DNA from 3 places in the Pseudomonas sp. Leaf127 genome. Region 2 is predicted to be linked to each of the others. Evidence: predicted binding sites of a transcription regulator. Region 2 holds the regulator's gene; each other region holds the start of a gene.
The links. The regulator sigma-54, encoded in region 2, starts transcription at its own class of promoters, with help from an activator protein. The targets are predictions, from matches to a motif close to ANTGGCATNNANNTTGCTNT.
Positions count from the first base shown of each region.

Region 1 (4,145 bases), on a different contig from region 2:
TCACTGTTGCTGCTCTACGGCATCGCTGGGGTCATCGGTAATATTTTCGCCGGCTTCGCCGCCAACCGCAGCGTGCGCCATACCTTGTTGCTGATCGCCTTGCTGATCGGCATCAGCACCGCCCTCTTCCCTTACTTCGCCACCACCCTGACGGGCGCGGCGATGCTGATAGCGCTCTGGGGCTTTGCCTTCGGTGCCTTCCCGGCCTGCGCCAGTATCTGGATGTTTGTCGTGGCGCCCAAGGAGGTCGAGCGTGGCATGCCGCTGTTCGTCGCCTTGTTCCAGGTGATCATTGCGCTGGGCTCGTTCTTCGGTGGGCAGATCGTCGATCAACTGGGCAGCTCGGTGCTGCTGAGCCTGGCCACAGCGCTGGTCGGCTGCGGCTTCGTTACAGTGCTGGTGTTGGGACGCAAGGTCAGTAACAGCCTGGTAGCCCAGCCCGGCTGATCATTGCCGAGGGTTCGGCCAGAGGCGGACATAGCCCCTCTGGCCCGCCTGACGATACGCCCATTCACGGTTGGGCGTATCGAGTCCGGGCAAACACATCAGGATCCTGGTCCTGATACTTCTTCATGCGCCGCCATAGCGTCGTGGTACTGATCTTCAACAGCTTTGCCGCCTCCTCGCGATTGCCGCGTACACAGGCCAAGGCCCGGAAAAGCACTTCCTGCTCACTGTCGCCAAGGCCGCCAGGCGGCGCACTCGCGGCAACGGTGGCCGTGGCATCGGGCAAGTCCTCCAGCACCTCCTCCACCCAGTCACCGATCATCTCCCGGCCCTGGCTCATCACCGCCAGGCGCTCGACGACATTGCCCAGTTGGCGAATATTGCCTGGCCATTCGAATGCGCTCAATCGCGCCAGCAACGGATCGCCGACCATGGCGGCTGGCAAGCCAAAGCCTTTGAGCAAGTGGCCAATCAGTTCGGGAATGTCTTGCCGGCGCTCGCGCAGCGCGGGCAATTGCAGTTTCAACACGCAGATGCGGTAGAAGAAATCCTCACGAAACAGCCCCTGTGCCAACAAGTGCGTCAGGCGCTTGTTGCTCGCGGTGATGATGCGGATATCCACCGGCGTGACCTTGTCGTCGCCTATGCGCACCACCTTGCGCTCCTGCAGGGTGCGCAGCAATTTGAGCTGGATGTCTGCCGAGGTTTCGCTGATCTCGTCGAGAAAAATGGTGCCGGTGTGCGCCATTTCGAACACGCCGGCCTTACCTTCGCTCAGCGCGCCAGTAAAAGCGCCTTTGACATAGCCAAACAGCTCGCTCTCCAGCACGCTAGGGGCGAACGCTGCACAGTTGATCGCCACAAACGGCCCCAACCGGCGTTTTGAAGCATTGTGGATGCTCTGGGCAAACAACTCTTTGCCGGTGCCGGTCTCGCCTTCGATCATCACGGTGCTGTCAACGACGGCAAAGGTCTGCGCCAGGCGCTTGGCCTTGATCAGCGCCGGGCTGCTGCCGATGATCGAATCAAAGGTGTTTTCGGCCACATGCAGGCGTGCCTGCCGGCGGCGCATTTTCTGCTCCATGGCCTGGATTTCAGTCTGTTTCTGCAAGGTGGCGACGGCCCCGATCACCTGCTCGCCCAGCGTGATGGGCGCAATGCTGAGGGTCAGTGACAGACGCCCCAGGGTAATCAACGCACCGCGTACCGCCGTCGCCTTTTCCAGCACGCGGCCGAAATAATCCTGCTCCAGCAAGCCGGCAACCGTGTCACCACAGGCCCGGCCGCCCAGGTACTGCGTCGCAACGCTGTTCATATTGGTGATGACGCCCGCGCTGTCGATACTGAAAATGCCCTCGGACACACAATTGAGGATCGACTGGATCATCTCGTAGCGGCTTTGCAGCTCCAGGCGCTTTTGCAGCCGCTCTTGCTCGATCCGCAGCAGGTGCAACGCCTCGTCTATCGCGTCGAAGGCGGCATCGGTGTCGGCCTCGGACATGACGTAGCTCATGCCGCGAATCTTGACCGCGCGCTCCAGGGACAACCCGCCGATTGCCACCTTTATACCGTCGGCCCGCAGCCGATCCAGCTGGGCCTCGGTGGCCTGTGCACTGCCAAAGGGATCGATCAGGCAGATCGCAACCTCAGGCATGAACGGCCGGGCCTTTTCCAGGATCGTCGCATAGCCGTCCGAGGTGGCCAGGAAGGCGATTCTGTCCGACACCTCACGCGCCTTATGGTAGGCATTGATGCAGTCGAAGAACGTATGCCGGACTTCCACGATCGGCACCTGCAGACGCTCACGCAACACGCTGGCGGTCTTGCCACGGCTGATGATCACGCTGGCGCCCTCTTCCACCAGCCGCTGCGCCATCAGGACCGCATCAAGCTGTGTGGCCTCGGCCACCGAGACCTTCAATCCGCGCAGGGACAACGCCCGGTTCATGACTGCCGTCAGAGTGGTGGAGGGAGAAATGACCGCAAGTTGGCTCAGCATTGAAGGTCCCTGATCAAAAGGTACAAGACGGCACGGTATTCACTGGTGAAAGCTTTTGCAATTTATTGAAATGAAACGTCCTTTCATTAGCGCCTGAAAAAGCACTTATAAAAAAATTAAGCGATTGATTTTAATAGCATTAATTCTTTCTAAGAAAGCTGGCACAGCCTTTGCCATTTCATCGGTAACAACAATACAAATAAAAGGAAACAATCGATGAAACTCGTCTTTATCGGGTTCGGCGAGGCGGCCTTCCACCTTGCGCAGGGTCTGCATACCCAGGGCGACCTGGAGATGGGCACCTTTGATGTCAACGCCCGCGACCCTCAGCGCGGTCCCCTGATTCGCCAGCGTGCCCAACAGACCCGCGTCACCGTTTTCGACTCGCTCGAAGCCGCCTGCCACAACGCCCGCTTCGTGGTGTGCCTGACCAGCGCCAGCAGCGCACTGGGTCTGGCGCAGCGCATCCTGCCCTTGCTGCAGGCCGGGCAGACCTACGCCGACATGAACTCGGCCGCCCCGACCGTCAAGCAGGCCATCGATGCATTGCCCAGGGCGGCAGGCGTCGGTGTCTGTGACATCGCGGTGATGGGCACCGTACCGGGCAATAACCATCGTGTGCCAATGCTGCTGGCCGGCGACGGCGCCCAGGCTTTCAACCAGGCGTTCAGCCCTTATGGCATGCGCCTGAGCGTTCTGGCCGCGCCGGCCGGCGCGGCCTCGGCCATCAAGATGCTCAAAAGCGTGGTGATGAAAGGCCTGCCGCAATTGCTGATCGAGGCCTTTCAGGCCGCTGAAAAATTCCACGTCCTGGACACGCTGGTCGAGTCCCTGGGCGACTCGCTCAACGGCAAGACCGTCGAGCAACTGGCCAATACCTTCACCGCGCGGACCCTGATCCACGCCCGGCGCCGCAGCGCCGAGATGACTGACGTGGTGGCCACCCTCGAAAGTGCCGGCGTAGACGCCTCAATGTCCAGAGCCTGCCATGGCCAATTGGAAAAACAGGCCGCCATCGACTGGACCACCCTGCTCGGCCCTGACGCCAGCGACATGGACTACCGCACCGCCATCCAGCACTTGACCCGACTTTCCTGAGGACACCGCCATGAACACTGAATACTACCTGCCCCTGCCCGACCTGATTCCCCAGGACCTGCTTGATCGTTTTCGCCAACTGAGCCCGGCGCAATTGTGCGACGGCATGGCAAAACTGGGTATCGCTCGCAATGGCGCCATGGACGCTGACCTGATGCCGCTGGATGAACGCAAGGTCATGCTCGGCACCGCGTACACCGTCGACACCGAAGACGGCGACAACTTCCCCATCCATGTGGCGGTGTACCAGGGCCAGCCCGGCTATGTGCTGGTCGTCGCCGGCAAGGGCTACCCGGGCCGCGCCTACATTGGCGACTTGATGGCCGGTGCGGCACAAGCGGTGGGCCTGGCCGGCATGGTGATCGACGGCTACGTGCGCGACAAGGTGCCGCTGGCCGGGCTGGACATCCCGATCTATGCCAAAGGTTTCATGCAGCGCAGCCCCGGCAAGCAAGGCCCTGGCAAGATCAACACCCCGGTGACCTGCGCAGGCGTCGAAGTGGCTGCCGGTGACCTGGTGTTCGGCGACTACGACGGCGTCACGGTGGTGCCCCGTGCACGCTTGCTGGAAGTGCTTGAGGCCTCGGAGAAAAAGAGTGCC
Region 1 covers NZ_LMOA01000021.1:138,729-142,873, forward strand. Annotated here, with positions in the region: gene ASF84_RS13940 (MFS transporter) at 1-447, shown strand, start outside; gene ASF84_RS13945 (sigma 54-interacting transcriptional regulator) at 512-2,446, opposite strand; gene ASF84_RS13950 (DUF1932 domain-containing protein) at 2,663-3,544, shown strand; gene ASF84_RS13955 (RraA family protein) at 3,555-4,145, shown strand, end outside.
Region 1: ASF84_RS13945 (sigma 54-interacting transcriptional regulator) is a predicted target of sigma-54. The motif match lies at 2,605-2,624, and genes of this name have one in related genera.

Region 2 (4,145 bases):
ACATTTCCTCGACATCAGGCTGCGCTGCCAGGTACTCGGCCACTATGGGCTCAAGCCCTGAATGGTCGCGCAGTTCAGGCTTCCAGTACGGGTTGGGCAGGCAGCGCACATCGAACACCAGGTCGGCGTCCACGGGCATGCCACGCTTGAAGCCGAACGACTCGATGAGAAAGGCCGTGCCGGGCTCGGGCTTGTTCAACAGGCGCAGCTTCAAGGTGTCACGCAACTGATAGAGGTTCAGGTGCGTCGTGTTGATCTTCAGGTCGGCCAGGTCGATGATCGGCCCCAGCAGTTGGCTCTCGTCGCGGATGGCCTCGGCCAGCGAGCGCTGTGCATTGCTCAACGGGTGACGACGACGGGTCTCGGAAAAGCGCTTGAGCAACGTGGCATCGTCAGCGTCCAGATACAGCACGTCGCAAGAGATGTGCCGGGCACGGACTTCGTCGAGGATCTGCGGAAATCGGGTCAGGTGGCTGGGCATATTGCGCGCGTCGATCGACACGGCCAGCAGCGGCTCGGCCTGCTCGCTGTTGAGCAGGGCGCGCTCGGCCAGTTCGGGCAACAGGCCGGCCGGCAGGTTATCGACGCAGTAGAAGCCATTGTCTTCCAGTACGTCGAGTGCCGTGCTCTTGCCTGAGCCTGAGCGGCCACTGACGATGATCATGCGCATGCTCAATGGCCTTTGAGTTTTTCCAGTACTAAATCGTAAAGCGCCTGACTGCTTTTCGCGCTGCGCAACTGGTCGCGTACATCGCTGCGATCAAGCATGCCGGCAATCTGGCTCAGCAGCTTGAGATGTTCGTCCGTGGCCGCCTGTGGTACCAGCAGTACGAACAGCAGGTCGACGGGCTCACCGTCGATAGCATCGAACTCCACTGCCTTGTCGAGCAACAGAACCGCACTGACCGGTTCTACGCAGTCATTCAGGCGGCAGTGAGGAATGGCGATGCCATTGCCAAAGCCGGTCGAGCCCAGTTTTTCGCGGGCCAGCAGTTTTTCAAATACGTCTTGTGCGTCCAGGGCGGGTACTTCACGCCCGATGAGGTTGGCGATCTGTTCAAGCACGCGTTTCTTGCTGCCTCCCGGCACGTTCACCAGGGAACGGCCGGGGGTCAGTATGTTTTCAAGTCGAATCATGGGTTGGTATGTCAGCGCGCTGTCGCACCCTTGAGGATGCTTTGCTGCTTTTCCTTGTGCTTGAGCAATTGTCTGTCGAGCTTGTCGGTGAGCAGGTCGATGGCCGCGTACATGTCGTCATGTTCGGCGTTGGCTACGACCTCCCCACCATGAATATGCAAAGTGGCTTCGATTTTCTGCTTCAGCTTCTCGACCGTCATCGTGACCTGGACGTTGGTGATCTTGTCGAAATGCCCTTCGAGCTTCTTGAGTTTGAGCTCCACATACTCACGAAGGGGTTTGGTCACTTCCAGATGTTGTCCACTGATATTGACTTGCATACAGCTTTCTCCCTTTGCCAGTGCATAAGAGACAGGTCGGTGACCTGCCACTGGAACGCTGTGGCCTGCGCCTGCAAGCAGCGGTGAGCTCTGGTACGCCACCTGCAGGTGCTTCGTCCGCTACATCAGCCGCTTACGCTCGCTGGACGGCGCTATCCCGAGGGATTCGCGGTACTTGGCGACTGTGCGACGGGCGACTTGAATGCCTTGTGCCTCCAGTAAACCAGCGATCTTGCTGTCGCTCAATGGCTTTTTCTGATTTTCCGCCGCCACCAGTTTCTTGATAATCGCGCGAATGGCCGTGGACGAGCATTCGCCGCCTTCGGAGGTGCTGACGTGGCTGGAAAAGAAGTATTTCAGTTCGTATATGCCACGCGGCGTGTGCATGAATTTCTGCGTGGTGACCCGGGAAATGGTCGATTCATGCATGCCCACGGCTTCGGCGATGTCATGCAACACCAGTGGCTTCATGGCCTCGTCGCCGTATTCGAGAAAGCCGCGCTGGTGCTCGACGATCTGGGTGGCCACCTTCATCAGTGTTTCGTTGCGGCTTTGCAGGCTCTTGATGAACCAGCGGGCTTCCTGCAACTGATTGCGCATGAAGGTGTTGTCGGCGCTGGTGTCGGCGCGGCGCACGAAACCGGCGTACTGCGGGTTGACCCGCAAGCGTGGCACCGCTTCCTGGTTCAGTTCGACCAGCCAGCGTTCGCTGTCCTTGCGCACAATGACATCGGGCACGACATATTCCGGCTCGCTGGACTCGATCTGCGAGCCCGGCCGTGGATTGAGGCTCTGGACCAGTTCGATGACCTGGCGCAGGTCATCTTCCTTGAGCTTCATGCGACGCATCAGTTGCGAGTAGTCGCGCCCGCCCAGCAGATCGATGTAGTCGGTGACCAGGCGCTGGGCTTCGCTCAGCCAGGGCGTACTGGCATGCATCTGGCGCAGTTGCAGCAGCAGGCATTCGCTCAGGGTACGGGCGCCGACGCCGGCCGGTTCGAATTGCTGGATGCGATGCAGCACGGCTTCGATTTCATCGCGTTCGATGTCCAGTTCGGGATCGAAGGCTTCCAGCAGCTCTTCCAGCGACTCTTCCAGATACCCCTGATTGTTGATGCAGTCGATCAGGGTGACGGCAATGAGGCGGTCGGTGTCGGACATCGGCGCGACGTTGAGCTGCCACAGCAGATGGCTCTGCAGGCTTTCACCGACAGAGGTGCGGGTGGTGAAGTCCCACTCGTCATCATCATTGCTGGGCAGGCTGCTGGCGCTGGTCTGGTAGATGTCTTCCCAGGCCGTGTCGACCGGCAGTTCGTTAGGGATGCGCTCGTTCCATTCGCCTTCTTCAAGATTGTCCACGGTGGGTGCGGACGATTCCTGATAGGTCGAATCCTGGGGCTCGTGTTCACGCTCGTTGCCCGGCTTGTTTTCGATATTGTCCGCCATCGGGTCGGAATTATCGAAATCGTCGCCTTCTTCCTGGCGTTCCAGCATGGGGTTGGATTCCAGGGCTTCCTGGATTTCCTGCTGCAAGTCCAGGGTCGACAACTGGAGTAAGCGGATAGCCTGTTGCAGCTGCGGTGTCATCGTCAGCTGCTGGCCCATTCTCAAGACTAGCGATGGTTTCATGGCAGTGGCTCAACACCTTACATTCGCCGGCGCGCGTGCGCCATCCACTACAGGGCGCCTGGGCGCCGCCTTTTATAAGCAAGTTATATGCCTGAAATTCAAGCGCTTGCCTAGAGCGCCACGACAAATAATCCGCTGTCAATGGTCATTGTGGTCGGTCTAGAGGCGGAACTCGTGTCCGAGGTAGACCTCTTTGACCAACTGGTTGGCCAGGATGGTCTCGGCATCGCCTTCGGCGATCAACTGTCCATCATTGACGATGTAGGCGGTTTCGCAGATGTCCAGGGTTTCACGGACGTTGTGATCGGTGATCAGTACGCCAATGCCCTTGGCCTTCAGGTGATGAATGATCTGCTTGATATCGCCGACCGAAATCGGGTCGACACCGGCAAAGGGCTCGTCCAGCAGGATGAACTTGGGGGCAGTGGCCAGTGCCCGGGCAATTTCCACACGGCGCCGCTCGCCACCGGACAGGCTCATGCCCAGGCTGTCGCGGATATGGGTGATGTGAAACTCCTGCAAGAGGTTTTCCAGCTCCTTGCGGCGTGCCGCGCCGTCGAGCTCCTTGCGGGTTTCCAGGATGGCCATGATGTTATCGGCCACGGTCAGCTTGCGAAAAATAGAGGCTTCCTGGGGCAGGTAGCCAATACCGGCGCGAGCCCGGCCGTGCATCGGCTGGTGGCTGACATCCAGGTCATCGATCAGTACGCGCCCCTGGTCGGCCTGCACCAGGCCGACGATCATGTAGAAACACGTCGTCTTGCCGGCACCGTTCGGGCCCAGCAGGCCGACGATCTGGCCACTGTCGATCGACAGGCTTACATCGCGTACGACCTGGCGACTCTTGTAACTCTTGGCCAGGTGCTGGGCTTTGAGCGTTGCCATTTACTGGGCCTTCTGCTGCGGTTCGGTTTTCTTTTTCGGCTGGATGACCATGTCGATCCGTGGCCGTGGCGTCGTCACGTTGCTGCCGGTCGCGCGACCTGCACTGACGATCTGGCGCACGGTGTCGTAGACGATCTTTTCGCCTTCGGAGGTGTTGCCATCGTTGATGACCTT
Region 2 covers NZ_LMOA01000001.1:115,119-119,263, forward strand. Annotated here, with positions in the region: gene rapZ (RNase adapter RapZ) at 1-670, opposite strand, end outside; gene ptsN (PTS IIA-like nitrogen regulatory protein PtsN) at 673-1,137, opposite strand; gene hpf (ribosome hibernation-promoting factor, HPF/YfiA family) at 1,149-1,457, opposite strand; gene ASF84_RS00495 (RNA polymerase factor sigma-54) at 1,578-3,086, opposite strand; gene lptB (LPS export ABC transporter ATP-binding protein) at 3,246-3,971, opposite strand; gene lptA (lipopolysaccharide transport periplasmic protein LptA) at 3,972-4,145, opposite strand, start outside.

Region 3 (4,145 bases), on a different contig from region 2:
AGCAGGTACCAGACCATGAAACTCAGGTCGAAATACAGAAAGGCTGCAAAAAGGGTCGGTCTGTGCCCGGCCTTCCAGAAACTTGTATCCATTGCACACCTCATCATCTGCCAGAAGTAGGTCGTCGGGGTCATGGCCACGACGTGGAAGTTGTCGGTTCTCGGGGTGCGCACAGGACAAGCCGGCGGCACCACCCCCTCATCGCTGAGGCCAGAACGCAAAAGACGCCGCTTCTCGAGTTCGCTGCGCAGCGAAAGGAGAGGGCGACGTCTTTGTCGTATGTGTGGGGGCAACCGCCGTTGGCTACCTGCAGTATGGATGTAGCAAGAGCCGGGCCATCTTGTGTTCAAGCCCCGCAGGGGCGGCTTCAGCCGCGAAAATACAGGCCTGGGGTGATCTGTTCCCGGCTAAAGCGGTTCGCCGCCCGGCCGGTCCTGCAGATCGAGGGACGCCTCATCAGGGCGCAATCGGCTGCTGGTGTGAGACGTTTCGGGTCATTTGCGGCGTTAGCCGAGCATTTCGCTCATGGCGATGATCTGTTCGGCCACCTGGATCAGTTTCTGCTGGCGGCTCATGGCCTGGCGACGCATGAGGGTGTAGGCCTCTTCTTCGTTGCAATGCTTCATCTTCATCAAGAGGCCCTTGGCCAGTTCAATGCGCTTGCGCTCGGCCAGTTGCTGGTCGCGGGCCACCAGTTGCGCGCGCAGGGCCTGGTCGCTTTCGAAGCGGGCCATGGCCACGTCCAGAATCGGTTGCAGGCGCTGGGCATGGATGCCTTCGACAATATAGGCACTGACCCCTGACTTGATCGCCTGGCGCATCACGCCGGGGTCATGTTCGTCGGTGAACATCACAATGGGACGCGGCAGGTCGCGGGTGACCAGCACCACCTGCTCCATCACATCGCGGCCGGGTGATTCGGTGTCGATGAGGATCACGTCCGGGCGCAGGGCTTCGACCCGTGCCGGCAGGTCGATGCTCAGGCCCGATTCGTCGATGACCTCGAAACCGGCTTCGCTCAGGGCGGCTTTCAGGCGTCCGACCTTCTTGGGGGTGTCATTGATCAGCAGGATTCGCAGCATCATCGCGTGCCTCTCAACGGGCGGCGATGGCGGGCGCGCCATCAATCCGCGAATGCAGGGAAAAACCGCGCGCGTAGCCGACAGGGTCGCTGCCGTCCCAGATGCGTCCGTCGATCAATTGACTGCTGCGCAGGGTACTTTCCGGCACCGCAATGCCCAGTGCCGCAGCAGCCTCGCGGTACAGCTCCAACTGATGAACACGACGGGCCACGGCCAGGTAGTCGGGGTCTTCACGCAACAGGCCCCAGCGGCGGAACTGGGTCATGAACCACATGCCGTCGGACAGCCACGGAAAAGTCACCTGGCCGTCATTGAACAGGCGCAGGGCGTGTGGATCCTGCCAGCTGTTGCCCAGCCCGTCCTGGTAATGCCCCAGCAGGCGCGGTTCGATGCAGTCCAGCGGGGTGTCGAGGTAATCGGCGCCACTGAGCAATTGCGCGGTGCTGCGGCGGTTTTCCGTGCTTTGCTCGATAAAGCGGCTGGCTTCGAGCACCGCCATGGTCAAGGCGCGTGCAGTGTTGGGGTTCTGTTCGACAAATTCGCGGGTGCAGCCCAGTACCTTGCCAGGATGGTCGGGCCAGATCGACTGGCTGGTGGCCAGGGTAAAGCCCAGTTTCTGCTGCACGGCGCTGGCGCCCCAGGGTTCGCCGACGCAGCAGCCATCGATGCGTCCGGCCTGCAGGTGCGCGACCATCAGCGGCGGCGGAACCACCACGCTGTCGACATCGTCAAGCGGGTGGATACCCTGGCTGGCCAGCCAGTAATTGAGCCACATGGCATGGTTGCCAGTGGGGAAGGTCTGGGCAAAGGTCAGCTTTGCACCACGATGGTGCGCAGTGCGTTCCAGTGCTTCAGGGCTGGTCACACCAGCGTCCTGCAGGCCGCGCGACAGGTTGATGCATTGACCGTTCTGGTTCAGGCCCATCAGGATGGCCATATCGGCTGCGGCGCCGCCGCTGATGCCCAATTGCATGGCGTAGATCAACCCATACAGGCTGTGCGCGGCGTGCAACTGGCCGCTGACCAGGCGATCACGCAGGTTGGCCCAAGAGGCCTGGCGCTTGAGGTTGAGGCTCAGGCCGTAGGGCTGCGCAAACCCCTGTGTGGCCGCGACCACCAGCGAGGCACAGTCGGTCAGGGCCATGAAACCTATGTCAATGCTGTTCATTTCGGGGGCATCGCTGCCCGCCACCCAGTCCAGGGCATTGCTTGATCGAGGGTTCATAGGCTTTTCATGTATCCATAAAAAAGCGCCGTCGGGCCCACTGCTTGCGCAGCGAGCCACAACGACGCCAGTGTCGGTGCCCTGCGGCGACGTTGCCGAGGGTGCTGACGCAATTGAAGCAAGGCATGTGCCACCATCCGGTCAGGGGAGTTCTCGCTTAGCAGGCCATCGACCGTCTATAATCGCCGGCTGACTTCAGCCGCTCACGAGCCTTGCCCGCCCATGTATAACCTGGCCCGCCAGTTACTGTTCAAACTTTCTCCGGAAACGTCCCACGACCTGTCCCTGGACCTGATCGGTGCCGGTGGCCGGCTGGGCCTCAATGGCCTGCTGAGCAAGGCGCCTGCGCAGTTGCCGGTCACGGTCATGGGCATCCGCTTTGCCAACCCGGTCGGCCTGGCCGCCGGCCTGGACAAGAACGGTACGGCCATCGACGGCTTTGCCCAACTCGGCTTCGGCTTTGTCGAGGTAGGCACCGTGACCCCGCGCCCGCAGCCCGGCAACCCCAAGCCGCGCCTGTTCCGCCTGCCTGAGGCCCAGGGCATCATCAACCGCATGGGCTTCAACAACCTGGGCGTCGATCACTTGCTGTCGCGGGTCAAGGCGGCGAAATACCGTGGCGTGCTGGGCATCAATATCGGCAAGAACTTCGACACCCCGGTCGAGCGTGCGGTGGACGACTACCTGATCTGCCTGGACAAGGTCTATGACCACGCCAGCTACGTGACCGTCAACGTCAGCTCGCCCAATACCCCGGGCTTGCGCAGCCTGCAGTTCGGCGATTCGCTCAAGCAATTGCTCGAGGCCCTGAGCGTGCGCCAGGAAGCGCTGACCCAGCAATACGGCAAGCGCGTGCCGTTGGCGATCAAGATCGCCCCGGACATGACCGACGAAGAAACCGTGCTGGTGGCCGGTGCCTTGCTTGAATCAGGCATGGATGCGGTGATCGCCACCAACACCACCCTGAGCCGTGAAGGCGTTGAGGGACTGTTGCACGCCAATGAGGCCGGTGGCCTGTCGGGCGCGCCGGTGCGGGAAAAGAGCACGCACACGGTCAAGGTGCTGGCCGGTGAGCTGGCCGGGCGCCTGCCGATCATTGCCGCCGGGGGCATTACCGAAGGTCGTCATGCTGCCGAGAAAATCGAAGCGGGTGCCAGTCTGGTACAGATCTATTCGGGCTTCATCTACAAGGGCCCGGAGCTGATTCGCCAGTCGGTCGATGCCATTGCGGCCTTGCCGCGTCGCTGATCAGGCCCATGCAGCGGGCATAAAAAAGGGGCTCCCTGAAAAAGGAGCCCCTGGGCCTGTGGCCCGCCGCCCGGTGGAGGCGGTGATTACGCTAATGCTAAAAGGGTCAGACAGAAACTTTGATGGACTGCTCGGAAGTTGATTACCTCATCCGACTGCGTGAAGTTCGTTGAGCCTGTGGATTCCCGCAGTGCCGGTCATACCGTCCCACTGGTCGCCGCGTCCTTCACGCCAACCATTGATCCATGCCTGACGCACCGACGGTAGAGTAAATGGGCAAAGCTCACGGGATTTACCACTAACGCCGTACTGATATCCGCGCAAAAATGCTCTTTCCAACGGATCACGCTTAAGTCTTCTCATAGGGTGTTGCCCTCGTTTGTTGACTGTAATGTCCATGGACCTCATGTCGAGGTCTGGCAGAAATCTTCTGCCATGTCTGCCCGCTGCCGGCGTCACGGGCGAGGTGCCATCACCGTTGCGGTGAAGGCCTGAGACGATTTCTAACCAATGCGCGACACGCTGTGAATGATCGATTTGTCATAAGCACGTCACATTCAGGTCTTATCGGTACTAAGGGGCAATGTGTT
Region 3 covers NZ_LMOA01000012.1:332,760-336,904, forward strand. Annotated here, with positions in the region: gene ASF84_RS09220 (nitrate/nitrite transporter) at 1-92, opposite strand, end outside; gene ASF84_RS09225 (ANTAR domain-containing response regulator) at 507-1,082, opposite strand; gene ASF84_RS09230 (CmpA/NrtA family ABC transporter substrate-binding protein) at 1,096-2,307, opposite strand; gene ASF84_RS09235 (quinone-dependent dihydroorotate dehydrogenase) at 2,530-3,555, shown strand; gene rmf (ribosome modulation factor) at 3,703-3,918, opposite strand.
Region 3: ASF84_RS09230 (CmpA/NrtA family ABC transporter substrate-binding protein) is a predicted target of sigma-54. The motif match lies at 2,423-2,442, and genes of this name have one in related genera.